One region of the Clostridium pasteurianum DSM 525 genome, then DNA from elsewhere that is predicted to be linked to it. Evidence: riboswitches for the same ligand, from Rfam matches in the RefSeq annotation. Region 1 holds a riboswitch; each other region holds the start of a gene.

The links. A riboswitch is a leader RNA that binds a small molecule or an ion and turns the genes downstream of it on or off. The one in region 1 is predicted to bind S-adenosylmethionine.
Region 2: linked by a shared signal. The riboswitch ahead of CLPA_RS20595 (YezD family protein) and the one ahead of metH (methionine synthase) in region 1 are both predicted to bind S-adenosylmethionine.
Region 3: linked by a shared signal. The riboswitch ahead of metK (methionine adenosyltransferase) and the one ahead of metH (methionine synthase) in region 1 are both predicted to bind S-adenosylmethionine.
Region 4: linked by a shared signal. The riboswitch ahead of CLPA_RS12815 (trans-sulfuration enzyme family protein) and the one ahead of metH (methionine synthase) in region 1 are both predicted to bind S-adenosylmethionine.

Annotation. Positions count from the first base shown of each region.
Region 1 is NZ_CP009268.1:2,684,129-2,691,775, forward strand. It holds gene metH (methionine synthase) at 1-3,131, opposite strand, end outside; SAM riboswitch class I at 3,277-3,384, opposite strand; gene CLPA_RS12190 (histidine phosphatase family protein) at 3,647-4,285, shown strand; gene CLPA_RS12195 (NAD-dependent malic enzyme) at 4,436-6,124, opposite strand; gene yfcE (phosphodiesterase) at 6,262-6,813, opposite strand; gene CLPA_RS12205 (hypothetical protein) at 7,017-7,647, opposite strand, start outside.
Region 2 is NZ_CP009268.1:3,607,539-3,615,185, forward strand. It holds gene CLPA_RS16260 (DUF58 domain-containing protein) at 1-209, shown strand, start outside; gene CLPA_RS16265 (transglutaminase-like domain-containing protein) at 772-2,427, shown strand; gene metK (methionine adenosyltransferase) at 2,695-3,873, opposite strand; gene CLPA_RS20595 (YezD family protein) at 4,137-4,313, opposite strand; SAM riboswitch class I at 4,438-4,548, opposite strand; gene CLPA_RS16275 (nitrogenase component 1) at 4,776-6,242, opposite strand; gene CLPA_RS16280 (alpha/beta fold hydrolase) at 6,294-7,274, opposite strand; gene CLPA_RS16285 (NifB/NifX family molybdenum-iron cluster-binding protein) at 7,424-7,647, opposite strand, start outside.
Region 3 is NZ_CP009268.1:3,813,032-3,820,678, forward strand. It holds gene recD2 (SF1B family DNA helicase RecD2) at 1-317, opposite strand, end outside; gene metK (methionine adenosyltransferase) at 539-1,714, opposite strand; SAM riboswitch class I at 1,782-1,889, opposite strand; gene CLPA_RS17240 (SIR2 family protein) at 2,113-2,382, opposite strand; gene CLPA_RS17245 (IS91 family transposase) at 2,398-3,624, opposite strand; tRNA gene CLPA_RS17250 (tRNA-Tyr) at 3,805-3,889, opposite strand; tRNA gene CLPA_RS17255 (tRNA-Thr) at 3,894-3,969, opposite strand; tRNA gene CLPA_RS17260 (tRNA-Val) at 3,987-4,062, opposite strand; tRNA gene CLPA_RS17265 (tRNA-Tyr) at 4,067-4,151, opposite strand; gene CLPA_RS17270 (hypothetical protein) at 4,341-4,949, opposite strand; gene yyaC (spore protease YyaC) at 5,062-5,604, shown strand; gene mreB (rod shape-determining protein) at 5,698-6,717, opposite strand; gene spoIIID (sporulation transcriptional regulator SpoIIID) at 6,837-7,091, opposite strand; gene CLPA_RS17290 (M23 family metallopeptidase) at 7,202-7,647, opposite strand, start outside.
Region 4 is NZ_CP009268.1:2,807,734-2,815,380, forward strand. It holds gene CLPA_RS12790 (SDR family oxidoreductase) at 1-820, shown strand, start outside; gene CLPA_RS12795 (biotin--[acetyl-CoA-carboxylase] ligase) at 831-1,817, opposite strand; gene CLPA_RS12800 (TspO/MBR family protein) at 2,053-2,550, opposite strand; gene CLPA_RS12805 (beta-class carbonic anhydrase) at 2,828-3,388, opposite strand; gene CLPA_RS12810 (trans-sulfuration enzyme family protein) at 3,715-4,851, opposite strand; gene CLPA_RS12815 (trans-sulfuration enzyme family protein) at 4,874-6,019, opposite strand; SAM riboswitch class I at 6,177-6,279, opposite strand; SAM riboswitch class I at 6,403-6,512, opposite strand; gene ilvA (threonine ammonia-lyase) at 6,591-7,647, opposite strand, start outside.

The DNA of each region.
Region 1 (7,647 bases):
ATTCCACTTTCCTTAGGGGCTACATAATCAGAAAGACATCTATATACATTTTTCTTTGAAACCTCCTGCTGTCTTAGCATATTAAAGGTTTCAGCTTTATCACCACTATATAATTCAATATTATCTCCTACGGAGTTCGCAGGAAAAATTCCAAAAACAGCATTAGCAGTGAGTATATTTTCTCTTTCTAAAATGTCCAGCATATCATTAGCATCCTTGTAAAGTTTCTTTGCCTCTTCACCATATTTAGGATCTTCCATAATTTTAGGATATATCATTCCCATATCCCAGGCAATGAAGAAAAATGTCCAATCTATATACTTTCTAAGCTCCTTTATTGGAAAGTTGAGAAATTTTTTAATTCCAGTAAAGTTTGGAGTTTCCACAATATCCTTATTCCAGTCAAGTTTTAATGACTTTTCTCTTGCTTCTTCTATAGTTACAAGCTTTCTATCTATTTTAGAATAATTTTCTCTTATATTTTTATATTCTTGTTGTACTTCCTTTATATATGCTTCTCTCTTCTCTGGATCAACTAATTTTTTTGCCGCTTCCACTGCTTTTGAGGCATCTGTAGTATGAACTACTCCATTAGAATACTGTGTTTCAATTTTTAATGCTGTATGAGTTTTAGAGGTAGTTGCTCCACCTACCATTAAAGGTATTTTAAAGCCCTGCTGCTCCATTTCTTCAGCAACATTTGCCATCTCTTCTAAGGATGGAGTTATAAGCCCACTAAGTGCTATTATATCTGCCTTTTCCTTTTTTGCAGTTTCCAAAATAGTTTCTGCAGGTACCATTACTCCAAGGTCAACCACTTCAAAATTGTTACAGGAGAGAACTACTGATACTATATTTTTACCTATATCATGTACATCACCTTTAACCGTAGCAAAGACAACTTTTCCCGCACTGGTGCTGCCTCCCTCTTTCTTTTCCTCTTCAATATAAGGTAGTAAAAAACTCACTGCTTTTTTCATAACCCTAGCACTTTTAACTACCTGAGGAAGAAACATCTTTCCCTCTCCAAATAATTTACCTACAGTTTTCATTCCATCCATTAAAGGTCCTTCTATTACTTCCAATGCTCTATGGTGCTGAACTCTGCATTCTTCTACATCTTCATCAATATACTCAACTATCCCCTTTACAAGAGCATGAGTTAATCTTTCTTTGCAATCTTTATCTCTCCAGGAATGTTTATTGTCATTTTCTTTTCCCTCTGCAGCCTTATAATTTTCTGCAAATTCTACCAGTTCCTCTGCTGCATTTGGTGTTTTATTCAATACTACTGCTTCTACTTTTTCAAGAAGATCCTTATCAATTTCATCATATATTTGAATCATTCCAGGGTTTACAATTCCCATATCCATACCCGCTTTTATAGCATGATACAGGAATACTGAATGCATTGCTTCTCTTATAACATTGTTTCCCCTGAAAGAGAAGGATAAATTACTTACCCCTCCGCTCACCTTTGCATAAGGAAGATTTTCCTTTATCCACTTTGTAGTATTTATATAATCTACTGCATAATTATTATGTTCTTCTATTCCCGTAGCAATGGCCAAAATATTAGGATCAAAGATAACATTGCAAGGTAAAAATCCTACTTTATTTACTAGTATGTCATAGGCTCTTTTACATATGGAAATTCTTCTCTCATAAGTATCTGCCTGACCTTTTTCATCAAAGGCCATAACTACAGCTCCCGCTCCATATTTTTTAATCAATTGAGCCTGCCTTATAAATTCTTCTTCTCCTACCTTTAGACTTATGGAATTTACTATAGCTTTACCTTGAATTGCCTTAAGTCCAGCTTCAAGCACTTCAAACTTTGAAGAATCTATCATTATTGGTACTCTTGAGATTTCCGGTTCACTGGCAACAAGTTTTAAAAATGTGTCCATTTCCGTTTTAGCGTCTAAAAGAGCATCATCAAAATTTACATCTATAATCTGTGCTCCATTTTCCACTTGGTTTTTAGCTACCGTTAGTGCTTCTTCGTATTTCTTTTCCCTTATAAGTCTTGCAAATTTTGCAGAACCGGCTACATTTGTTCTCTCTCCCACATTTACAAAATTATTTGATTTATTTATCTTTAGAGCTTCAAGACCGCAAAAGACAGTTTCCATTTCAAGTTCTGGAATTCTTCTCGGCTGTACATCGCTGACGGCTTTACTTATGGCTTTAATATGGTCAGGTGTAGTTCCACAGCAGCCACCTACAATATTAATGTGCCCTTCCCTTGCAATTTCTTTTACAAATGCTGCAGTATCGTCAGGATGTTCATCATATTCTCCCATGGAATTAGGCAGACCTGCATTAGGATAAAAACTTATATATTTATTTTGAGTTTTTGACAACTGCCTTATAAAGGGAATAAGATCCTTTGCTCCAAAAGAACAATTGAGTCCTATAATGAGTACATCCTCATCTCTCATAGTCTCTGCAAAAGCTTCAAGAGTCTGCCCAGATAAAATTCTTCCGCTTTTATCTGCAATAGTTCCTGAAATCATTATAGGAAGTTTTATTCCCTTTTTTTCAAATGCATTTTTTGCAGCAAATATGGCAGTTCTTGCATTTAGAGCATCAAATATAGTTTCTATAATTATAAAATCCACACCACCATCTATAAGTCCTTCTATCTGATCTCCATAAGCCTTTGAAAGTTCATCAAAAGTTACATTTCTAAAGCCTGGATTTTCTACATCTGGTGAAAGGGAAGCCGTTCTATTTGTAGGTCCTACAGAGCCAGCTACAAAACGAGGTTTTTCAGGATCTTTGCTGTTAAAATCATCAGCTACTTCTCTTGCAAGCCTTGCTCCATTAAAATTTATCTCATATATTTTATCTTCCATACCATAATCACTTTGAGAGATGCTGGTTCCATTAAAAGTATTTGTTTCAACTACATCCGCACCAGCTTCAAAATATTGCCTATGTATTTCTTTTATTATCTCTGGTTTTGTAATGTTTAATATATCATTGTTTCCCTTCTGATTTATATTACACTGAAGGTTTCCTCTATAATCTTCTTCTTCCAGTCTAAAGCTTTGAATACAAGTACCCATTGCTCCATCAAGTATCACAATTTTTTTATCAAGTAAATCTTTAATACTGCACTTCATAAATAGCAAGCCCCCTAACCTGTAAATAACGTAAATTTAATATTATAAATAGACTAAACATCTTATATAGATTTTCCAAGTGTAAAATCAAAAATAAAAACTGCCTCTCCTAAGAAAAGCAGTAAATAACGCATACTCACTTCTTCTCTTATCTTTCAGAAAACCTCTGCTGGAATTAACACCGCCACATTTTCCATTAAATGCCGGTTGTCGGGTTTCATAGGGCCAGTCCCTCCACCTCTCTTGATAAGATTAAAAATTAAAATTATTAAATTTCTTTATTTCATATGATATATATTTTTCACATAACTGTCAATGGATTTTACAAAAATTATTAATAGAATTTTATTTAAATTTATTTTACTTAGCATTATCAGTATTATATTATGTATATATTTTTATAACTTCACTTTATATGTTAAACTTAAAATATAAAATTCTAAAGCTTGACAATTTAATTATATGATTTATGCTTATGATAATTAATAAAAACAAATAATACATGGAGGTTTTGAATGAGCACTTCAATAATGCTAATAAGACACGGAGAAACTGAATGGAATGCCTTAGGAAAATTTCAAGGAAGTAAAGATATAGATTTGTCAAAAGAGGGTATATTACAAGCAGAATTTTTAAAGAACAGATTTAAAAAAAATTTTGACTATATATATTGTAGTCCATTAAAGAGAGCTTTAAAAACTGCAAAAATCATATCAGAGGATATGAATCTTCACCCCATAATCTATCCACAATTACGTGAAATAGATTTTGGTGAATGGGAAGGTTTAACTGTAAAAGATATAAAAAATAATTACCCTGAACTATTTAAGCTCTGGCTGATAGATGATACTACAGGTCCTCTTTGCGGCGGAGATGGCAGCCTAAAGAAAGCCAGTATAAGAGCCACAGATGCCATTTTAGAAATCGTTAAAGAAAACAAGAATAAAAATATTGCAGTAGTTGCTCATGGAGGTATCATAAAGGCAGCTTTGATAGGTATCTTTAACTGGAATATGAGTATGTATCACAAAATTCGTCTAGGTAATACTTCTATAACCAGATTATACTTTGATGATAATATGAATCCTCTTATATTGTGTTTAAATGATACCAGTCATCTTCCTGATGATTATAATATAAAGTCATATGTTTAGTTAATACAAAGCAATATAGATTTATTGCCTCTAAGCCATAGTGGTGAGAAAAGACGAAACAAGAATCAAAGTATAAAGTTCAAAGAACAAATATAGAAAAGTTTCGTCTTTTCTTAAATTATTAAAATTTTATCATTAAACCTGAAAATATTAATCCTCCGGCAATACATCCTTATATTCCGGATACCAAGTTGCATCACTGACAGCTTTTTTTACATCTTTAATTTCAACAGTATTAATTTCTTCTTCTAAAGCTGCTTCTATGACTTTTACAGCTACAGCCTGTGAAACCTGATGGAGTTTTTCAACTTCTGGTAGAAGTGGAGCACCCTTTTCACTTAAATCCACAAATTCAGCTACAGCTTTTGATGATGCCTCAAGCAATCTTTCACTTATATATTTAGGTTTTGCTATCATAGCACCAAAACCAAGACCTGGGAATAATAGAGCATTATTTGCCTGACCTATTTTATAAGTAGTACCCTTATATTCTACAGGTTCAAAGGGACTGCCTGTAACTACAAGTCCTCTTCCTTCAGTCCATTCTATCAAGTCCTTTGGAACTGCCTCTGCAAGATTTGTTGGATTTGATATAGGCATTATAGCTGGTCTTTCCACTCCTTTAGCCATCTCCCTTATCACTTCTTCCTTGAAAGCACCAGATACTCCAGAGCATCCTATGAGCATAGTAGGTTTTACTATCTTAACCACATCAAGCAATTCCACATTTTTATCTTTGAATTCTAAAAATTCACTTCGCTTTCTTGCGTAGGGTTTTTGAAAATCTATTACTGTATTCATGTCTTCAATAAGAAGTCCATATCTATCAATACACCAAAATCTATTTCTAGCTTCCTCTTTTGATAATCCTTCTCTTTCCATAGCTGCAGAAATCTGATTTGCTATACCTATACCTGCTGTTCCTGCTCCAAATATCACTATCCTTTGTTCTTTCAAAGGAGTATCTGAGGCTTTACTCATAGACATAACTGCAGACACTATCATAGCACCAGTACCCTGAATATCATCATTAAAAGTTAGAATATTATCTTTATATTTTTCCAGAACTTTATGTGCATTTTCTCTTCCAAAATCTTCCCAGTGTATTAGAACCTTAGGGAATTTTTTTAATGCTGTTTTTACAAATTGGTCTATAAAATCATAGTATTTACTACCCTGTATCCTCTCATGAGGAGTTCCAAAATAAAATTCACTTTCAAGAAGTTCTTTATTATCTGTTCCTACATCTAAAACTACCGGCAGTACTTTAGATGGATCAACTCCTGCTGCTGCAGTATAAACAGCAAGCTTACCTATAGATATGTCTATTCCATTTACTCCCCAGTCACCAATCCCAAGAATACCTTGAGAATCCGTAATAACCATTACTTCAATATCATCCTCATTAAGACTTAAATTATCAAAAGCCTTATCCATATTTTCTCTATCATCTATAGATAAATAAAAACTATCCATTGGGCTCTTAAATTCTTCACAATATTTTTTTACTCCTGTACCTATAGTAGGAGTATATATTATAGGAAGCATCTCTTTTATATGAGAAGTAACTACCTTGTAAAAAAGTGTTCTGTTTATGTCATATAAATCCATTAAAAATAGATGCTTTGAAAAATTATCTGGTTTTACTTTAAACTGTTTATAGCATCTCTTTTCCTGTTTTTCTATAGTTTCAACCTGTATAGGCAATAATCCTTCCAATCCAAGTTTTTTTCTTTCCTCTTTTGAAAAAGCAGTTCCTTTATTTAAAAAAGGATTATTCAATAACTCTCTACCCTTTAATTTTGTATGTATTGTATTTTTTTTTGTTAAAATACTCATTGGTTCACCTCATTATTCCATTATGTGGATATTTTATAGTTTTTCTTAAGGTTTATAAAAATTAACATCCATTATTATAATACAATATTTTTATCATTTTTCATATTAAATTAATTCATAGATTTAAATTAATTTAATTATTTGTTGAAACTTATTTCTTTAATAGTATTACCCTCTAAATCCTTAACTTTAAAAATGTCATCGTCTAGAATTCCATAGGAATTAGGATTACCTTCTTTTGGCATGCTGATAGATCCCGGATTAATTACAAAAATATCATTTTGCTTTTCAGCTAAAGGTATATGAGTATGACCATATATTATAGCATCACCGCTATTTAAATAAGGTAATTTATCTCTATTATATACATGTCCGTGAGTTAAAAACAATCTTCTATTGTTATATAAAAATATAGAATAGGTATCCATTACAGGATACTCCAGTACCATTTGATCAACTTCACTATCGCAATTTCCACGTACAGCTATAATTTTATCTTTATATGTATTTAAAATCTGTGATACTTCTTTAGGATTATAATCCTTCGGCAGTGGATTTCTTGGTCCATGGTATAATTCATCCCCTAAAATTATTATATAATCAGCTTTTTCACTTTCATATATTTCTAAAATCTTTTTTAGATAGTATAGTGAGCCATGTATATCGGAAATAAAAAACAATTTATTCATTAAATATCACAACCTTTATATATTTTAATATTACCTGTATCATGAATAGCCACCGTAACATTTATTTTGAAAGTTTGAGATAACAGCTAAATGTCACTAGATATTTCATGTGTACTTATTATATATTACAACAATTTTCTAAAATATTCAGCTGATTTTTCATAACCAATAGCAAAATAAAAATGACCCGCCCTTTGCGTTATTTATTGCTTAATCTTAACTACTAGCATTTCATTTCCAGCTTTTATAAATTCGTAATTAACTTTCACTATATTAATTTCATAATTATTAAAAGCTTTATCTTTCATAAATTTCTCAATAAAAGGAGATCTTTGAGCTTTTAAATTGGCAATTGGAAATATTCTTATCTCTTTCTTTGTTATTCTTATAATCTCATTAATAATTTGTTTGTGAAATTCATAGCTCATATGTTCATCATATAAAAACAAAAAGTGTGATATAAGCGATATATCAAATTGATTTCCTTTAAAATTATTACTAGGAAATTCTGAACTTATATATCTATCTTCCTTATGCAATTTAAAGTCTTTTATAAATCCTCTATATGCTCTTTCACGATGACTTTTTAATTGTTCAATATCTTTAAAAAAGTTCCATTTATATAGCTCCTTTATTGTTGACACTTTCTCCATGGTTTCTTCCAAATCTTTTGCACATTTTTCTTCTATTTCCTCAGGATTGAATGCATAAACTCTATCCGCAGCGGTAACATTATATCCTTTTGCATTTGCTTCTGCACAAAACGAACTTACTCCTGAGGCTACATCTAATATTCTTTCGCTTTTACTAAAGTCTTTTAAATCAAACATTTTA
Region 2 (7,647 bases), 920 kb from region 1:
TAGAAAAAGAATTAACAATTATGGAAAATCATAAAACTATTTTTATTATAACTTATACAATATCACTAAAAAGTATAGAAATACTTTCAAAAATATCAGCTAATTGTGAACTCTTAATTATTTTTACACTGATGGATGTTCCACCTACTATAAAAAATCTTTTATCCAATAATAATATAAAAGTAGCATCCATAATATCTGGGAGGTGATATATTGAAAAAAATTTATATTCCCATAGCTATAATAAATATTATACTAATCATTATTCTAATCAATAAAGCTTATATTGTTACAAATATTTCCTATAAAAATATAACACTACTATTTATAATGACCTTATTAGTATTTGAATTCATATCCTATATTGTAAGCAATTACAAAAATATTTCTATACTATTATTGATTTTACTTTTAATGTCTATTGCATATATATTTATTTATAAATATTCTGATTTAACAACATTTTTCAGTAATTTATTTAATTTGGGATTAAAAATAAACACATTGACTACAACTAGTTCTAAGGTAGATTTTTCATTAATTTTTCCATTTTATATTTTAATAATACCTTTACTAACATTCTTTTATATCATTCTCTCTAAGTTTAACCTAGGCATAGTAATAATATTATTTAATACAGTTATATTATTATTATATTACTTACTAGGATTTAATAAGGAGACTATGTATATTTTACCTGCATATATTTTCTTAAATTTTATAAACTTAAACTTATTTAAAATTAACACTATACAAATTAAAAAATTCCAAATGAAATTTATTGTTATCTATTATTTAATTATATGTATAACTTTTTCTAGTATTATATATTTACTTGTTCCTTTTACCGCTGACAAGAGCACAAATTGGCTTCAATATAGATTTAATGACATATTGCATATTAACAAAAATATTCCCTCTGATTTTGCTACTATTGGTTTAAATACTTCTAGTACCTCTTTTCTCGGAAGTAAATTGCAGATAAACAATATTAGACTTTCCCTTCTAAAGGGTGATGTACCTAAATATTTAAAGACAAAAGTTTACTATGACTATAATTATAATAGATGGATAGAAAATAGATCCTTACCTTCAATAAAATCTAAACAATCACTAAATGTAGCTAACTTAATGCCGAAGGGTGAATTTGCTGAAAGAAATATTAAGTATAATAGAGAGAAAGAAACTAAAATTAAAACTATTTCAATTGAAACATTAAATGATAGTTTTGATGACGTAATGATATCTCCTAACTATATTACAAAAGTAGCTTCACCTAAAACCTCAAATATATATATGTATAATAACGAAAATTATTTAACTGGACAATCTCAACACAATTATACTATAAATTATTATGATTATAGTGATACAGAAACTATAGAAAATTATTCAAATTCTCCATATAAAGATGATATAAACACACTGAACAGCATTGTAGGTAAAAATAATATTAATTATGAGTTAATAAATGACTCATTAAAATTTACAAGTTCTGAAAGAGTAAGAAATTTAGCAAAAGAAATAACTTTAGGAGCTAGAGATAATAATGATAAACTAAAGCTTATACAGAGATATCTTCTTAATAATTATAAATACAGCTTACAACCTAATGCAATTAATATTAATTCACCAGACTATGTAGATTTCTTTTTATTTAATGAAAAAAAAGGATATTGTAAGTCTTTTGCTACTGCTGCTGTAATGTTGTGTAGAGCTGTAGGCATACCCTCTAGATATGTTGAAGGCTTTAAAGTTAGGGGCGAAGTTGACAATATGGGAAATTATGTTATAAGATCCTATGATGCTCACGCGTGGGTTGAGGTCCTTACTTCTGCAGATAAGGGTATTTGGTCTATACTAGAAACTACCCCCATCCCCGATTTTGAAAATAGTGCTGCAAATGATATAGAAGTTACTCAAGAAGAAACAAATATTCAAAATACCGAATCACCACAGGAAAGAAACCTACAGAATAATGCTAAGCAAACTGAACCTAATTTAGAAAATTCTAATAAAGAAAAACAGTATAATTTAAACAACAAACTTCACAATATTAATCTCATTAAAAATTATAATTATATACTTATTAGTGGGGCTATAATTATAATACTTATATTGATCAAACTATTGAGAAGAAAATTTATCATAAGACGGATAAATAATAGTGAATCTCTAATACCTCTGTATATATTCATATTAAAAAGATTAAAAACTATAAACGTAACAAAACTATCCTACGAAACTGACAAAGAATTTGCCCTTAGAATAAAAGACAAATTGGATATTGAATCGCTTGTAGAAGCTGTGTATAAAGAGACCTATGGGGATGAAAAAACTATCTTGGAAAAATTCTCTTTAATTACATCTGTAGAAAAAACAGTAAAAGACAATTCAAATATACTTAAATATTATATATTTTTTTAGATACACAAACTTATTTAAAAGTAAGAATTGTTACCCCGGATGAATTTATGCAGCATGTAAAAAATACTATTAAACGCTAAAAATTTTATATTAAAATAAACAATTGGCATACTAGTTTTATTTTTAAATACCTAAATAATAAAAACACTATGAGAATTTAATGATATAATTTCATAGTGTTTTTAGAAATATAAGAATTTAGTTCATAAATTACCTCTACAAAGATACTGGTAAAAAACCAATCTACCAAATTAATTTTAATGATTATTATATATATTTTTTTATCTCATTAACTTTATCAAGTTGCTCCCAAGGTAAATCTACGTCTGTTCTTCCAAAATGTCCATACGCTGCTGTTTGTCTGTATATTGGTCGTCTTAAGTTAAGATCTCTTATAATAGCAGCTGGCCTTAAATCAAATACTTTTTTTATTATTTCTACTATTTTTTCTTCTTTTATTTTGCCTGTACCAAAGGTATCTGCCGTAATTGATACTGGTCTTGCAACACCTATAGCATAAGCTAATTCTATTTCAACTTTATCTGCCACTCCTGCTGCCACTAAATTCTTTGCAACCCATCTAGCTGCATAAGCTCCTGATCTATCTACTTTTGTAGGATCTTTCCCCGAAAAAGCTCCACCTCCATGTCTACCATAACCACCATAGGTATCAACTATAATTTTTCTTCCTGTTAAACCAGAGTCACCTTGAGGTCCGCCAATTACAAATCTACCTGTAGGGTTTATTAAATATTTTGTATTTTCATTTATAAATTCTGATGGAACTACTGCCTTTATCACATATTTCTTTATATCCTCTTCTATTTGCTCACGACTTACATCAGGACTATGCTGAGTAGAAACCACAATAGTATGAACTCCTATAGGTTTATCACCATCATCATATTGGATAGTAACCTGAACTTTTCCATCTGGCCTCAAATACTTCAAAGTTCCATCCTTTCTAACATCAGTTAATTTCTTTGACAATTTATGTGCTAAATCTATTGGCAATGGAAGATATTCTGGCGTTTCATTGATTGCAAATCCAAACATCATTCCCTGATCACCTGCTCCTATAGCTTCAATATCGTCTTTTTCTCCCTGTCTAGCTTCTAATGCTTCATCTACCCCCTGAGCTATATCTGCTGACTGTTCATCAAGTGAGGTTATTACTGAGCAGGTACTAGCATCAAATCCATATTTTGCACGATCATATCCTATTTCTGCAATAGTTTTTCTAACTATTTTAGGAATATCTACATAAGCCTTTGTTGATATCTCCCCAACAAGTAATACTAAACCAGTTGTTACCACAGTTTCACAAGCAACTCTTGAGTTCTTATCCTTTTCTATAAGTGCATCTAATACTGCATCAGATATTTGATCGCATATTTTATCTGGATGTCCCTCAGTAACAGATTCGGATGTAAATAATCTTGTCATTTTCAATCACCTTCTAAATTAAATTTATATATAAATATTAAATATCTTTATAATTAAAAAAAATCATTTAAAGCAATATACTTTATATTATACATATTTATTTTATAGGTTTTATAGGAAATCTTGCTTCGTATTATAAAATTATTATGAATTTAATACAATAGTAGTTTGAGCTTTATAAATTGTTTAATATTGTAAATAATTATATAAAATAATTTCAATTTCTATAAACTAAATGATTTTTTCAATAATTAACATTAACTTTATTTAAGTCTTATTTTTTCATTTGTTTCAATTTGTATAAGGACTCCATCTTGAACAACTAGTGTTACTGAACCATATTTTATTTCACTTAATAATTGCACTATTTTTTCTAAATTTGCTTGAGAAACAGGATTTTTCTTTTTATACAATCTACTTACATTATTTGTACCTTCCAAAATATTTTCCCCCTAAAAATATAATTTTTTCAAATAATTCATTATCCTCCTAGTCACTCAACACATAATAAAAACCTCCCTATCCAATATATGGATGAAAGAGGTATTTTAACTCATATAACCTCCCTCATCTATCGTTACCATTCAACTGCAGGATTTGGCACCTTTCTAAAAAATACATATGAAGGTTGCCGAAGCTTCATCAGGCCAGTCCTTCTGCTTCTCTTGATGAGATCAATTTAGTATTACTTTATAGCGAATTATCTTAATTATTATTGCAACGTCGTCTACTAAACATATAAGAAAAGTAGGTATTTAATCACACTAAAACTTACTTAATATATTTTTAACATATAAATAGGATTTTGTCAATGAATTAAAAATATATTAGCAAAATTACTCTGTATGAATATAAAGGCTACTGAATATATATTCAGTAGCCTTTACCTCGTTAAATTATACTTATTTTGCTTCTTTTTTCATAAACAGTGAATTATCCTGATTATACCACCAATCTGTATAAGGTAATTTAACTCTAGCTGCTAGATTTTTTTCAAAACTTCTGTTTCTTATTGTATCAAGTACTGTATATGCAAAATCCAAGGTTCCTTTATACCCAAATATCATATACTCATCATTAACGCATAGTGCAGATGCACCCTGTTTTATTGCCCATACTGTAGTTCCCGGATGACGTGAAAAATATATATCAGGTTTATATTCATTTAGTATATTAAGTATTTCATAATTTTGCTGGTCTGCTACACTTACTTTAAAATTGTAAGGTGAATTCTCATCTAAGTATTTAAGTGCTGCTGGAAGTTCTCCATTATCATGCTTCTTATCATGATGCCAGGATGCTGCCCATACTACTTCCATACCTAATTCCTGAAGCACGCGGGATACCTCATAAGTATAACCAGGTCCCATTCCAAGTACTGCTCTTAAACCTTTAAGTTCCTTCTTTACTTCTTCTATTTTAGGTAAGTATATAGCCCTTTCTCTCTCTATATAGGCTTCAACTTCTGCTTCCTTATTTATAACCTTTCCTATACCTCTAAGCCAGGTTTCAAAACCGGCAACTCCCAATGGATTTATAGTTTTTACAAAAGGAACTCCATATTTTTCTTCCAGGCCATTTCCAAGATAAGATCCCAGCACACCACATATACTTACTGTTGCCAAGGATTCTGACAAGTGAGAAAGCTCTTCAACTGTGGAATTTCTATACAAAAATAGAGGCTTAACACCAAAATTTGAAAATATACTAATTATTTCCTCTCTGGCACTTTCATAAAAGTTTTTAAAATTTATTACGCTAACTTTCTTTTCTGGCGGTTTAACAATACTTGTAAGTACAGCATGATCTGAAGCATCAAAACCCGTTGCCCAGATTCTTGATCTGAATCCTTCACAATGTACTGCTGCTATAGGTACTGGTATTTCCTTTTTAAGTTCTTCCACAACACTGTCAACATCTTCTCCTATAATACCTGTCAGGCAGGATGTACCTATAAAAATTGCTTTTGGCTTATATCTATTATAGGTTTCTTTTACTATATCACTAAGGCTGCTTGCGCCGCCAAACACCGTATCCTTTTCACTCATATCTGTTCCTACAAAAACTGTAGCATTTGTAACTCCCCTTTTAGCAGCTAGTTGTCTATTAGTAACTTCTGATCTTGGGGCATTAGCTGTACATCCAGAAGGAGCATGATTTATTATTGCTACATCTCTTATACCTGAAAGTTGACTCAGTGCACAACCAGCATTACAGGAACTGGATTGACTAAAGCATCTGTCCCTATTCTTTAAGCTTCCACATTTTGATTTGCTGACAATATCGTGAAGATCACCACTATAACCTGTTACAGATCCCAAACGATTTTCTCTTGTGGGTACTGCAGATAGTTTTAAATTAATTGACATAATCTTCTCCCCCTAAAGTTTAAATATTTTAATTTATTCTCAACTTTAAATTCAGTGTATATTAATCCAATCAAGTATATCCTTAAAAACTAGATATCTATTAGTTTCTCTCAGTATACTGTGTCTTTTTCCCTCATATAGATTAAAAGATATATCTTTTAATCCTTGCTCTTTATAAATATTGAATAATTCTTTAATCCCCTTACCATTATCAATAAATGGATCATCACTGCCCGATAGGAAAAATACAGGCAAATCCTTTGGAATATTTTTAATATTATTTTTTTCACTTCTATCTTTCAATGCATTAATAAAATCAAAATAAAAACCAACATTAAAGGATATATTTGCATAAGGAGATTCTAATGATTCTTTAAGCAATTTTTTATCACTGGTTATCCAGTCAAATTCAGTTCTGGCTGGCTTAAATTTGTCATTTAGATTTCCAAATAGGGCATTAAATATATCTACTGAAGGTTCTAGTCTCCCACGTTTTTCCATTTCTCTTCTAGCTATTTGTAGCAAATACTCAAATCTTTTTTCATCTAATTCACTTATTGCTCCAGTGCATATAATTCCATTTATACCATAACCATATTTATAAGCATAAATTTGTGATATTACAGATCCTAAACTATGACCTATAAGAAATATCTTCTTATCAGGATATTTATCTTTAATATTATCTGTTAATATTTTCAAATCTTCAACCATGTGATTTAATCCATCTGTTCCTGCATCCCCCGCATTACATTTATAGTTTAAATCATGAATATCACCTGCTGTTCTGCCATGTCCCAATGCTTCATTAAGATATATAGCATATCCATCTTTTCTAAAAAAATTTGCAAATTCCTCGTAATACTCAGCAGTTTCCCCTAGTCCATGTGCTATTTGAATAATTCCCTTTATATTATCTTTTTTCGGTGGATACCAAACTTTTGTATATATGTTTTTTCCATTATAATCTTTGAAAAAAAACACCTCTTCATTAGCTATATTTTGTATCTTTTTTAGTATGCTTGTTGTCATATACATACCACCCCATCATTAAATTCTATTTAGCAAGACTTATACTTCTAACTTATTAAAATAACAAAAGGCTAAAATTTAATCTTAAAAATTAAACTTAGCCTTTAGTATACCTAATCAACCAAATTGAATATTCTATTGATATTGATTTAATAATTTTGTTGTGGATTAATAGTAGAATAATACTTAATTAATTTAGGTAAAGCATTTTCTATAGAATCTTCTACGTCAAAAGCTTCTATTCCATTACTTCTCAATATTCTTGAAGCACCATCACCTATTTGTGTAACTAATACAATTTTACATCCATTTAGTCCTCTTATGGTATTCTTCAATTTAGTTACATGATCCTCATATTCACTATGAAAATCTG
Region 3 (7,647 bases), 1.1 Mb from region 1:
TTATCACCGAATTTATCAACTATTTTTTTTGCTGTCACAGGTCCAATTCCTGTTATTACTCCAGAAGATAAATATCTCTCTATTCCCAGTTTAGAATCTGGAAGTATTTCCTCATAACCGGTAACTTTTAATTGATTACCAAAATTAGGATGATTCACCCATTCTCCTTGAACCTTTAACGATTTTCCTTCTGTAATATAAGGTATGAATCCCACTATTGTATGCCTTATATCTTTTTCTCTAACATGAGCTACAACATAACCATTTTCTTCATTTTTAAAAACTATATCTTCCACAACGCAGTTTAATTCGGACATAAAATCTCTCCTAGTATTAATAACTCCTTTATAATATATCATTTTTATAAATTAATTTAATAAATAGGTATTTTCTCTTAAAACATATTATACAGTATTGTAACATTATTATTCATAAAAATTATATCATACTATATGTCTATTACAAAATATTTAATGCTATAAGCAAAAGCTGTGTTGTAATATATAGTATAATGCATTACAACACAGCTTTTGTATAATTATAAATATTTTTTTATTTCATCTACTTTGCTAAGCTTTTCCCAAGGCACATCAATATCAGTTCTGCCAAAATGACCATAAGCTGCTACTTGCTTATATATTGGTCTTCTTAAATCTAAATCTCTTATTATTGCACCTGGTCTTAAGTCAAATACTTTTTCAACAATTTCAACAATTTTATCTTCTGAAATCTTTCCTGTTCCAAAAGTATCAATAGAAATTGATACAGGTTTTGCAACCCCTATTGCATAAGCAAGCTGTATTTCAAGCTTATCTGCAACACCAGCTGCCACTAAATTTTTAGCAACCCATCTGCTAGCATAAGCTCCTGATCTATCAACTTTTGTTGGATCTTTTCCTGAAAAAGCTCCACCACCGTGTCTACCATATCCACCATAAGTATCTACTATTATTTTTCTTCCAGTAAGACCTGAGTCTCCTTGCGGTCCTCCTACAACAAATCTTCCAGTAGGATTAATAAAATATTTTGTGCTATCATCTAAAAGTTCAGCAGGTACAACAGGTTTTACAACATTTTCAATTAGATCTTTCTCTATTTGTTCCTGTGAAACTTCTGGACTATGTTGAGTTGATATAACAATAGCATCTATTCTAACTGGCTTGTTGTCTTCATACTCAACTGTAACCTGTGTTTTCCCATCCGGTCTTAAATAACTTAATTTCCCATTTTTCCTAACTTCAGTTAATTTTCTTGAAAGCTTATGAGCTAAAGCTATTGGCATAGGCATGTATTCTGGAGTCTCATTTGTTGCAAAACCAAACATCATACCTTGATCTCCTGCACCTACTGCTTCTAGCTTATCCATTTCTCCTTTTCTTGATTCTAAAGCTTCATCTACACCTTGAGCTATATCTGCAGATTGTTCATCGATTGATGTAACCACTGCACACGTATCGCAATCAAATCCAAACTTTGCTCTAGTATAACCTATTTCTTTTATTGTTTCTCTTACAACTTTAGGTATATCAACATAACATTTTGTTGATATTTCTCCCATTACATTTACTATACCGGTAGTAACTGTAGTCTCACAAGCAACTCTGCCATATGGATCCTGAGCTAAAATAGCATCTAATACGCCATCAGATATTTGATCACATATTTTATCTGGATGTCCTTCAGTTACCGATTCAGAAGTGAATAATTTTCTCAATTGAATTTCCCCCTTAATATAAAATAAAGCCTCTTCTTAAATAAGAAGAGACTATTTTTACAAATCTCTCTTATCTTGCAGTATATTATCTGCAGGAATTGGCACCGTATGTGAAATTATCACACTGGTTGCCGGGCTTCATAGGGCCATTTCCCTCCACCTCTCTCGATAAGAGTCAAAATCTAATATATAATTCAATTTAAACCGCATTGTTATAGTATCACAGTAACTATAAGTAGTCAATATAGATGTTAAAAAAGCGGCCACAGCCGCGTTATTTCGCTTCGCTCAACTTCTTTTGGGCGAAGCCCTTTAATTAGACCCATTTCTTAGCATATCTATTTCATAATATTTTTATAAAGCTAAAACCTTTGCGAAGCATATTGATGCTCCGCATTTTAATACTCATAAGTTATACCATGAACTCCGTCATATTTTCTTGGTCTCATTATAGCTCCGCATTTCTCGCAACTAAATGTAGGAGGTTCAATTACATTTTCATCATCTATTTCATCAAACATCTCAACTACATCCCTTGGTATATATTCTTCCACTCCACATTCTGTACATATATATAAGACTCCGTCTTCTTCAATTAAATTTTCTTTCAATTTAGCTTTATATTTTGCCCTTTGTTTATCTTTTATTTTTTTATTCTTTTTAGCCATAATAACTACCTTCCTTTATACATATAATGGCTCTATTTTATCACGAATTATCCCCTTAATCACACCATAATTGTACATTATCTCTTCAATTTTTCTTTTGTTTTCACCTATTATTTTCTCTTTAAATTTTTCTCTTACACTTACATTTTTATAGTATATATCATGAAATTTCATCTGTATTCCACACTTTTCACATTTTAATGGATTCACTCCAAATGTAAGAAGTATTCTTGTTTGCCAATTATTAATTTTTCTTTTGAACTCAGCAACTTTTTCATTTACCAACTTAAAAAATTTATTTTTATGTCTTGTGTTTTTAGCATATATTCCATAATATCTTATCATCTTAAAATTCTTTTCTGGTATGTGTCTTATTACTCTACCTATAAAATCAATAACATCTATTTCCTCTACAACTTCTTCACCATCTTCATGTCTTTCATAACGAAAAGTTACTTTTTTACCATCATACTTTATTATTCTTGATTCAGCGATAGCTGGTCTTGCTGTATATCTTCCAACATACTTTCCTGCTTGCTTTGCTGTTTTTATTTCACCTTTTCCATATACATAAAATCCATTCTCTAACCTTTTATATAGCTTATTTTTTAATTTTTTAAATTCTTTTTTTCCACTTTTAAGATTAATTCCTATTTCGTCTAACAATATTTTTTGCCATCTTTTCCTTAGTGCTGTATAATTTATATGTTTTGTATTCCTCCAAATTGTAATTTCTCCAGCACCACCTTCGGTGACAATTAAGTGGACATGTGGATTCCATTTTAAGTCTCTTCCAAAAGTATGAATTACTGAGATTATTCCTGGTGTAAAACATTCTTTTTTATTTAAATCTCTAAACCAGCTCATAATTGCTTTTGCTGAACATTTAGGTAATAATGATAATAGTTTTCTATCCCTAGCAAAATATATTCTAAGTTCCTGTGGAATTGTAAATACCATATGTCTATGCTTTGAGTTAATAAGTCTTGCCACCATTTCATCAGACCATTCTTCAGATTTTTTCTTACCACATGAGGTACAAAATCTACTTTTACAGCTAAATCCAACTCTTTTTATATGACCACAATTTTCACACTTAAACTCAATAAATCCATTATCTAAGGATTTACAATTAATCATCTTATCAACTTCTCTACTTATGTTAGCTCTAATTTTCCCTTTATATATCTCACTGAATTTTTCCCAATTATCCACAAATATTTGTTTTATAACACCTTGCATAATCATCACCAATCACTAAATTTGCTAATAATTATATCAAAAATCCTATTCCAAAATATTACTTGTAATATTTTCCTCAAACTTCTAACATTAGATTTTTCAAGCCCTGCCGGGCAATATTTTTATACAAAAAATTTTTAAATTCCTAATATATAAAAAAAGACACATATGTGTCTTCTTTGGTGGAGGAAGATGGATTCGAACCATCGAAAGCTGAGCTAACAGATTTACAGTCTGCCCCCTTTGGCCACTCGGGAATTCCTCCATAATGGTGCTGGCAATAGGAATTGAACCCATAACCTACTGATTACAAGTCAGTTGCTCTACCAATTGAGCTATGCCAGCTTGTTATACAATTTAAATGGTGGGCACTACAGGGCTCGAACCTGTGACCCTCTGCTTGTAAGGCAGATGCTCTCCCAGCTGAGCTAAGCGCCCATTTTGGTGGAGGAAGATGGATTCGAACCATCGAAAGCTGAGCTAACAGATTTACAGTCTGCCCCCTTTGGCCACTCGGGAATTCCTCCACATTATCAATATTATTTAGTTAATACTTTAAACATCAAGCGCATCAACAAGGAATATTATATAATTCTAATAATTATTTTTCAAATTCTAAATATCTCAAAATATCATATTTTTAACTATATATCTCTTTATAGATTCATTTTTCTCGCTTATATACATACACTCATATTTTTTTAACAAAGCCGATATTAATTACTTATACTATCTAAGTTAATAAATTTTGATGCTATATCTTTAACTACATTAAAATCTTTATTATCAAGTTTTGCCTTCAAGAGATACATTGCATCTGAAATTCCCCTTTTTTCATCATTATTATTTATATCATTTTGAAGTCTATTCAGATCACTGTGGGATAAACTTTTACTTATGGAAAAAATTTTCACTTTATCTGAAATACTCAAATTATCTATTATCTTTTCCTTAGAAACTTTGAATACCGAAATATCTTTTTTATTTTGAATTTGTCCTGAATTTTCCTTATTATATGAGTACGAATTATTTTCCTTAGTTTTATTTTTATCGTATAAATCTTTAGAATCTTCATTATAAATAGTTATATTTTTATTTGAACCATCGTATTTATTTAAATTTTCATTATTTCTAACATCTCCATCTGAAATATTATCTCTAATACTTTTTTCACTTAAATTATTTCGACTTTTATTATTAAGGATTAACGTTTTATCATCCTCATTATCTATTATCCCAGTACTAAAATGAAAAATTAAAATGATGCTAAGTACAGTTAATATAGTTATGCTTATTATAACTATATTTAAATTTTTTTTAATCACAAAAATCCCTCCAATATATATATTAAAATTATATCTTCACAAAGAATTTTTATTCAAAATTTCATAATATTAGTTGATTTAATCTCATATAGATTATTGGGAGGTGTAATCCTTGAATAAAACCAAAGCATTTTACAAAGATCCTATGGCCTACTATGAAATGGCCTATTTTTTAAAAAATTATATTAATGATAATACAATAATAGTTTGTATCGGAACTGATAGATGCATAGGAGATTGTCTTGGACCATTAACAGGTACTATTTTAAAAAACAGAAATTTTCCTTTACCTGTTTATGGAACAATATCTGAACCGATCCATGCATTAAATCTAAATAAAAAATTAGATTCTATAAAATTACTCTATCCAAAATCAGAAATTATAGGAATAGATGCTTGTTTAGGAAATAGCAATAGTATAGGCGAAATACAAATACGTGATTATCCTATACATCCTGGAAAAGGAGTAGGAAAATCTCTTCCTGATGTAGGTACTTCGTCTATAATTGGTATAGTTGATTCCTGTGATAGTACTGAATTATTTACTAATAGAAATATACGTCTAAACCTAATTCTAGATATGACCACAGTAATTTGCGATGCACTAATGCATTCATATTATTTATTTAAAAAACCCCACAGTAAAAACACATAAAATACTTAGATAAAAATTTCTAAATAATAAAAAGTGACTGTCGTTTATATTGCAGTCACCTTTTAGCACTTTTAATATACTTATAAAAGTTAATTATCCTAATATATCTTCTCCATCTAAATACACTTTATCAATAAATTCCAGGACTTTTCCAGTGCCTAGTGCAACGCATGAAACAGGATCCTCTGCAACATAAACTGGGACTTTAGTAACATGTTCAATGAGCTTATCCAATCCTTTTAAAAGGGATCCTCCTCCTGTCATAACTATTCCTTTTTCTGCAATATCTGCTGCCAATTCAGGCGGAGTTTTTTCAAGCACCGAATGAGTGCAATCAGCTATAGCATTAACCGCTTCTTCAAGTGCATCTCTCATCTCCTTTGAAGTTACAATTAAATTTTTAGGAAGACCTGTTATTAAATCTCTACCTCTAATTTCTAAAGACTCTTCTGCTTCACCTTTAAAAGCTGATCCTATGTTTATTTTTAAATCTTCAGCAGTTCTTTCTCCAATCATTAATTTATGTTTTTTCCTTATATATTTAATAATAGCTTCATCGAAACTATCTCCTGCAACTTTTACAGCCCTTCTTACTACTATTCCACCTAAAGAGATAACAGCTATATCACTTGTTCCTCCACCTATGTCTATAACCATATTTCCACTTGCTTTTGTTATATCAAGTCCCATTCCAATTGCTGCCGCTAATGGTTCCTCAATTAAACAAGGTTTTTTTGCTCCTGCATTTATAGCTGCATCTTTAACAGCTCTTTTTTCAACCTCTGTAGCTTCACAAGGTATACATATAACTACTTTAGGAGTAGATATTCTTCGTTTACCACAAGCCTTTTGTATAAAATGCTTTAACATCTTTTCAGTCATATCATAATCTGATATTACTCCATCTCTTAATGGACGAATAGCCACTATATTCCCAGGGGTTCTACCTATCATTTTCCTTGCTTCCTCACCAACAGCAAGGACCTCTTTAGTATTACGATTTATTGCCACTACTGATGGCTCTTTTAATATTATCCCTTTTCCTTTAAGGTAAACAAGCACAGTAGCCGTTCCTAAGTCTATGCCCATATCAGATCCAATTCCAAAAAACATTCCTCTATTCACTCCATCTCCTATGTTTTTTACATAAAACAACACATTTATCTCACTATAACCTTATTATTACATAAAATTATAAATATTTCTTCTTTTTTATTATAATAGGAATGTTTCTAACCTTCAATAGCCTTGTACTTCATTTTTGTAGCTTTTCCACCTCTAATATGCCTTTCAGCTTTATTTACTTCTAAAATATTTTTAGCTTGTTCAGCAATTTGAGGATTTATTTGAGGTAATCTCTCTGTCATATCTTTGTGTATAGTACTTTTACTCACTCCGAAAACTTTAGCAGTTTTTCTAATTGTAGCTTTTGATTCAATGATATATTGTGCTACTTCTAAGACTCTTTCCTCAATATAATCTTTCAAAGTGCTACCTCCTTAAACCTTCTATATTATAAATATGCAATATATATCATATTGATTACTAATATCAGCCATTCCCCTATTTTTTTAGGAATGGCTGATATATAAAATAATTAATATTTTACATAATTCTGTGGATTTACATCTTTATAGCTACCATCACTTTGTTTTTCATCAATTTGAAAATATAAATGGTCACAATCAACTATTCTATCTTTGGCATTATCACTATCTCCAATCACCCCGATTTTACTATTCTGAGCGATTGAATCTCCAGATTTTATTGATATACTTGATGGTTCTAAATTATCATATGTTGTTTTTAATTTTCCATCTTTACTTATGATAACTACATTTCCACCATTAACTGAAGATACTGTTCCACTCATTGCTGAATAAACAGGCACTCCTTTATTATTTACCTTTATATATTCTCCTAATATAGTTCTTGATACATTATCTAATCCTAACGCCATAGCACCCTCTACTCCTGTATAACTCTGAGCAATAGTACCATTTACAGGTGTTACCATACTAGCTACTGCCGTTGTACTAGTTG
Region 4 (7,647 bases), 120 kb from region 1:
AAATTCTTTAGCAAAATATATCAAAAATAGGTTTAAAAATACTAAAGATATAGAAATAGATAGCTTTAATCGTGATGAATTAGACATATCTGATAAAAATTCAACTTACAAAAAAATAACTGACAGCAATCCTGATCTCTTAATTCATCTTGATTCCATGAACAATATTGATATTTGTGAAGGCGATGAATCTCTAGCCTACACTATAAATACCATAGGCACCTTAAATGCTGCCTATCCTTGCAGCATACTAAATATTCCTATAATTTATTTATCTACTTCCTACGTTTATGATGGAGATAAAGATTCCCCTTACTTTGAAACAGATAAGTGCCATCCGGTAAATATATATGGTAAAACAAAACTCGCTGGAGAAAAACTTATTAGAACTCTCTGCAAAAAATATTTCATTATAAGAACCGGATGGATATTCGGAGAAGAAAATTGCTTTGTACAAAAGGTACTGAATAATAGTAATGTGTCTATGTTCGTATGCAGTACAGAAATGGGAAACCCCACATACGTAGAGGACTTATGCAGGGTAATTGAAAAAATGCTTCACTCCGATTTATACGGAATATATAACTGCGGCAATCCATTAAGTACAACTAAATCAGCTTGGGTAAAAAAAATTTTCAACTATGCTGGTATAGAAAGAAGTATACTAGAAATACCTGAGAACTTTTTAAGAAATACTGCTACTAGGCCTAAAAATTCTTCTTTAAACATATCTCTCATTAAAAATTGTTTTGACCTAGAGCTTCCAAGCTGGGAAAATAGACTTTCAGAATATATAGAAAACAAACTTAAAAGCCAGTAATTACTGGCTTTTAGACATAACTTTTTAAACCCCTTATAGATATTTCTCCAGATATTAAATTTTCTACCTGACCAGTTTCATACTCTACCACTAATTCTCCATTTTTATTTATATCAATCACATGAGCTTTTATGGATTCATCTTTTCTAATAACTCTCACTTCATTTCCTATTAAAATGGAATTTTCTCTACAAATCTTCATAGCTTCTTCTATATTATCCTCTTCTATAAAATCCTTATATAAAGGTTCAAAATTATTCAATATTTTTCCTACTACTTTTTTTCGGCTTATTTTTTTATCTATCTCTATTTTTATAGAAGTAGCGGTTTCTCTAATTTCTTCTGAAAAATCATCTTCATCAAGATTTGCATTGATACCTATACCTATAACTATAAAATTCACTTTTGTCAATTCTGCATTCATTTCAGTAAGTATACCACAAATTTTCTTTCTATTTAAAAGTATATCATTAGGCCATTTTATAAAAGTTTCTATTTTCATTTCTCTAAATGCCTTATTTATAGCTGCTGCGGCTATTTGTGTTACTAGAGATACCTTAAGTGGATTTATATCAGGCTTTAAAATTATTGACATCCATATTCCTTTTTCCCTTGGAGATATAAAATTTCTTCCTAATCTTCCTTTTCCCCTGGTCTGTTCTTCTGCTATTATTACAACCCCATCTTCTTCTAATTCTAGCGCTATATCTTTAGCTTTGGAATTAGTAGAATCGATACTATTTAAATGTATTATTTTTCTTCCTATAAATTCAGTATGCAACTCCTCTTGAATTTCTTCATAAGTCAGTAAATCTGGACATTTTATTAATTTATAACCTCTTTTTGATACTGATTCAATTTCATATCCTTCTAATTTTAATTGATTTATGTATTTCCATATAGAAGTACGACTAACCCCAAATCTTTCACTAATTTCCTGCCCTGATATAAATCCCTCTGTATTTTCTTTTAAAAGCCTTAATATTTCATCCTTCAAAATTTTATCCTCCCCATTTTTCTTAAGTATCTTATATATTTTACATGTAAATATAATAATTCCTACTAATAAAATTCATTACCCTATTTGCTAATTTTTAATCAAAATATCTTTTTATTTTAATTATATGACAGAATAACTTTATCAATTATATATTTATTATAAATTTTATCATTTAATATTTCCATATAAAATAAATATAAAAATAATATGTTTAAAATTCATTACTTTTAATTTAACAGTTTAAAAACCATAGTGCAAAATTTAAAACTGCTGCAAAAGAATTACATATTATATAGGGTATCATAAGAAATCCTGACAATCTATCCTGTCTAAAAAAATGAAAAGTAGTTAATAATATAAATATGATGAGTACTAATAATTCAACGAATGCAAGTCCATATAATCTAAATCTGAAGAATAGTATAGGCCATAAAAAATTTAGAAAAAGTTGAAAACTATACAGCTTTAAAGTTCCATTTTCATATCTATCTTGTTTCTTCCATTCCCATATTCTATAAGCCGCTAATCCAATTAGTAAATATAAAATAGGCCACACTATTATAAAAATATAGCTTGTAGGCGCTATTACAGGCTTTTCTAAAGCTTCATATATTTTAGAATCTGCATTTCCTACATATACACTTAATATTCCTATTCCCTCTGCAATAATAATACTGAGAAATGCCTTCAAAATTTCAATTTTATCATTAACCTTCAATATATTAACCATAATAATGACCTCCTTGTATAATTATATATTTTAATATTCATTAACTGCTGAATAATATATTATAGTTTGAAGGAGCCTTCATTATGATTAATAATATATAGAAAAATAATTTTAAATAAAAATGCATCATAACTCAGATTGCGTTATGATACATTTAATCACTACTAATACTTTTTTATTTTTGAAATAATTCTTTGTATACTTTTTTAGGATAAATAATATTTTTTAATATAAATACCACTTTTATATTTGTGTATAAAAAATACTCTATATAGAGCTATTCATATCCATTAACAACAACTTCTAATTTCCCTGTTTCTGGATCTATCACTAAACCATGTACCACTATGTCTTTAGGTATTAGTGGATGACTTTTTATTAATTCCACACTCTCTTTAATAGATTCTTCTACTGAATCAAAACCATGTAGCCATTTTTTTATATCAATTCCTGCATTACATAGAGTTTCTATAACCTCTTTAGAGATACCTCTTTGCACTATTTTTTCTAAAACTTCGTCTCCATTTAAGTTACTCATACCACAACCATGATGTCCAATTACTAACACTTCATCCGCTTTAAATTCATAAACAGCTACTATAATACTTCTTATTATACTTCCAAAGGGATGCATTATAGAAGCACCAGCATTCTTAATGAACTTAGCATCACCATTTTTAAGATTTAATGCCTTTGGAAGAAGTTCTGTTAATCTAGTATCCATACATGATAAAATTACTAACTTCTTATTTGGATTTTTAGATGTTATGTACTTAACATACTCTTTATTTTCTACGAAAAGTTTATTATAATCTAGTATTTCCTGTAACTTACTCATTATATCCTCCTAAAGTTTTATATTATTTAATTTATTATAGCATAATAGCTAAATATAATGTCAAATGGAAGTTCTGCATTTTATTCTCAACTTCTGCAAGTTATTCTAAGAAACAAGGAGATAACTAGAGCTCATCTCCTTGTGAAAGACTTTTTTATACAATAATAACTCTTAACAAATTATTATAATGACTTTTTACCAGTCTATAAAATTCATTTTTACGACATATGTGAATATTTAAACTAAATAAATTCAAAATTCTCTATGATAAAAGGAAAATCATCACACTGAATATTTTATACAGCATAATGATTCTATTTTATATATTATATAGAAAGTGCATTTTTAAAATCTTTTATAATATCCTCTGTTTCCTCAAGACCTAAAGAAACTCTTATAAGGCTATCCTTTATTCCAAGACTTTCCCTCTCTTCCTTTGGGACAGCAGCATGTGACATCTTAGCTGGATAGGAAACTATAGTTTCCACCCCTCCAAGGCTCACTGCTACTGCTGCAAGTTTTACCTTTCTCATAAACCTTTTAGCTGTTTCATCATCTTTAGTTTCAAAAGATAAAACTGCTCCACCACCTTTAGCTTGTGACAGATGAAGTTCACTACCTGGATGTTCTAGCAGTCCAGGATAATAAACTTTAGCTACTTCTTCCTGTTCTCTAAGCCATTTTGCTAATTTAAGTGCACTTTTCTGCTGATAGTCCAATCTCACTTTAAGCGTTTTAAGTCCTCTTAAAAGCAGCCAGCAATCCTGTGGTCCAAGAACAGCACCAAAGGAATTCTGTACAAACTTCACTTTATCTGAAAGTTCCTTGCCTTTTACTACCACAAGTCCACTTATAACATCACTATGTCCTCCAATAAACTTTGTAGCACTATGTACCACAACATCTGCTCCCAATTTAATAGGATTTTGAAGATATGGAGACATAAAAGTATTATCTACGATAACTACGATGTTATTTTTTCTAGCAACTTCTATAACTGCTCTAAAATCAGTTATTTTTAAAAGTGGATTAGAAGGCGATTCAAGAAATATAGCCTTAGTATTGTTTTTTATTCTCTCTTTAATTTCTCCAATGTTAGTAGCATCTATAAAAGTTGTTTCCACATTAAATTTTTTAAAAAATGAAGAAGTTACCCTGTAGGTACCACCATAAACATCTCTGCAAACTAAAATATGATCTCCAGCAGAAAAAATAGACAATACAGAAGATATGGCAGCCATTCCAGAAGAAAATGCAAAACCACTATCCCCTTCTTCCAAAGCAGCTATAGTATTTTCAAGAGCTTCTCTTGTAGGATTACCTGATCTTGAATAATCATATTTACCAAAATTATCTATATCAAATTGATGAAAAGTTGAAGCATGATATATAGGTATACTTAAAGCTCCTGTGGTCTTATCTATTTCATTCCCATTGTGAATAAGTTTAGTTCCAAAATCCATTTTTCTATCTCCTTTACCTAAATTATAAATTTAATGATCTATCAAGATCTTCTATTAAATCCTTAACATTTTCGATTCCCACAGACAGTCTTAAAAGTGTATCTTTAATTCCTATTCTGTTTCTTATATCCTCTGGTATTGAGGCATGGGTCTGAATATAAGGATAAGTTATGAGACTTTCAACACCGCCGAGACTTTCTGCAAAATATATAGTTTGAAATTTCTTAAGTGATTTCTCAATAATTTCTCTTTCATTTACCTCAAAAGATATCATTGATCCAAAACCAGTAGTCTGTTTTACTGATATATCATACCCCTTATGAGCTTTAAGTCCTGGATAATAAACCTTTTTAACCCTTTTGCATTCACTAAGCCATTTAGATATTTTTATTGCATTCTTCTGCTGTTTTTCTAATCTTATAGCCAGAGTTTTTATCCCTCTTAATATAAGCCAACTATCAAAGGGGGACAACACTGCTCCAGTAGATACCTGCATAAATTTAATTTCCTCAATAAATTTATTTGCCACTATGATTCCTGCAAGAGTGTCATTATGTCCTCCTAGAAACTTGGTTCCACTGTGAATTACTATATCCGCTCCCAATAGAAGTGGTCTTTGAAAATATGGACTCAAAAATGTATTATCTACTATAGTTAATATTTTAAATGCTTTAGCAAGGGATGTTATTTTACTTATATCCGTTATTCTCATCATAGGATTTGAAGGTGTCTCTATAAAAATAGCCTTAGTATTTTTCTTTATGGATTCTTCAACTTTTTTTATATCTGTTGTATCTACATAAGTAGTTTCAATACCATATCTTCTGTATATTTCTTCAAATAATCTATAGGTTCCACCATATAAATCTTCCGATACAATTATATGGTCTTTAGGTATAAAAAGTCTTATAACTGCATCTATAGCTGCCATACCCGTTGAAAAAGCAAATCCAGCCTTCCCACCTTCAAGTTTTGCAATTGTATTTTCAAGTTCCTCCCTTGTTGGATTTTCTGATCTTGAATAATCATATCCCGTACTCTCATTCAATCCATGGTGCTTAAAAGTTGCACTCTGATATATTGGTGTGCTTATAGCACCTTTTATATCTTCTTTCTCCCTAGAACCCTGAACCATAATTGTTTCTAATCTCCTACAATTTTCTGACATAAAAATCCCTCCCCGGTAAAACATATAATTTCTCAAATTTAATCTATATTATAAATATTAGATGAAAATACAAAACTGACTAAATAGAATTTATAAACAGAATAATACTATTGATAATAAAAATAAGCCTCTAAAAGATGAGAGGCTATAAAATCGCCTCTTATCTTTCAGAAAATTCTGTAGGAATTAGCACATTTTCAACTGTAGTTGAATGTTGCCGGGTTTCATCGGGCCTATCCCTCCACCACTCTTGATAAGAGCTTATATATTGAATTTTTATAATAAACAATTTAACTTATTTTTATCATAATTTTGATCTTATTTTTGCAACATAAAAAGCTGCTTTTCATAAGAAAAGCAGCAAATAATACTATTGGCTTCTTTTCTTATCTTTCAGAAAAAATTTCTGCTGGAATTAACACCGTCACATTTAAATATAAATGCCGGTTGTTGGATTTCATTGGGCCAGTCCCTCCATCTCTCTTGATAAGAACAATATTCGTATCTATTAAATTTTCCTTAATCAATATGATATACATTTTTATTTATAATGTCAACATATTTTTTAATATTAATAAACTTTATAAACATCATATCCTGCTTCATTTAAAGCTTTTACTATTTCCTGTATATGCTCATGTCCATTAGTTTCTACAGTAACTTCAAGCATAACATCTTTTAATCTGTCAATAGCTTTAAATTGATTATGATCTAATTTTATTACATTTGCTTTTTGTTTTGCCAATATTTCTGAAATATTTAATAATTGTCCTGGAGAATCCTGTAATTTAACTGAAAAACAGAATATTCTTCCTCTAGACAATAATCCATTATTAAGCATTGAAGCTATAGTTACTACATCTATATTTCCTCCGCTTATTAGTGAAACTACTTTTTTACCTTTAAAATTCAATCTCTTTAAAGCAGCTAAGGACATAACTCCAGTAGCTTCTGCTACAAGCTTATGTTTTTCTAAAAGTACAAAGGCAGCTTCTATAAGTTCTGCATCACTTACAGTTACAATTTCATCTACATATTTTTTAACTACCTCAAAAGTTTTATCTCCTGGCTGTTTTACTGCCGCTCCATCTGCAATAGTATCAACTTTATCTGATGCAGTTAATATACCCGTATCAAAAGACACCTTCATCGCACTTGCCCCATCTGATTGAACTCCTATGACTTTTATATTAGGATTTAAAGCTTTTGCTGCTACGGATATACCACTTATCAATCCGCCGCCACCTATTGGTACTAAAATAGCATCTACATCTTTTAATTCATCTATTATTTCAAGAGCTATAGTTCCCTGTCCAGCCATAACATCTAAATCATCAAAAGGATGTATAAAAGTATATCCATTTTCTCTTTCTAATCTCTTAGCTTCTTCATAAGCCTCATCATATATCTGTCCTTTAAGAACTACATCAACACCATAACTTTTAGTAGCCTGTACTTTTATTAAAGGCGTAGTTTCTGGCATAACAATAGTTGCTTTAATTCCAAGTTTACTTGCAGAATAGGCAACACCTTGTGCATGATTTCCTGCAGAAGATGCTATTAATCCTCTTTTTTTCTGATCATCACTTAGTTTGCTTATTTTATTTAATGCTCCTCTTAACTTAAAT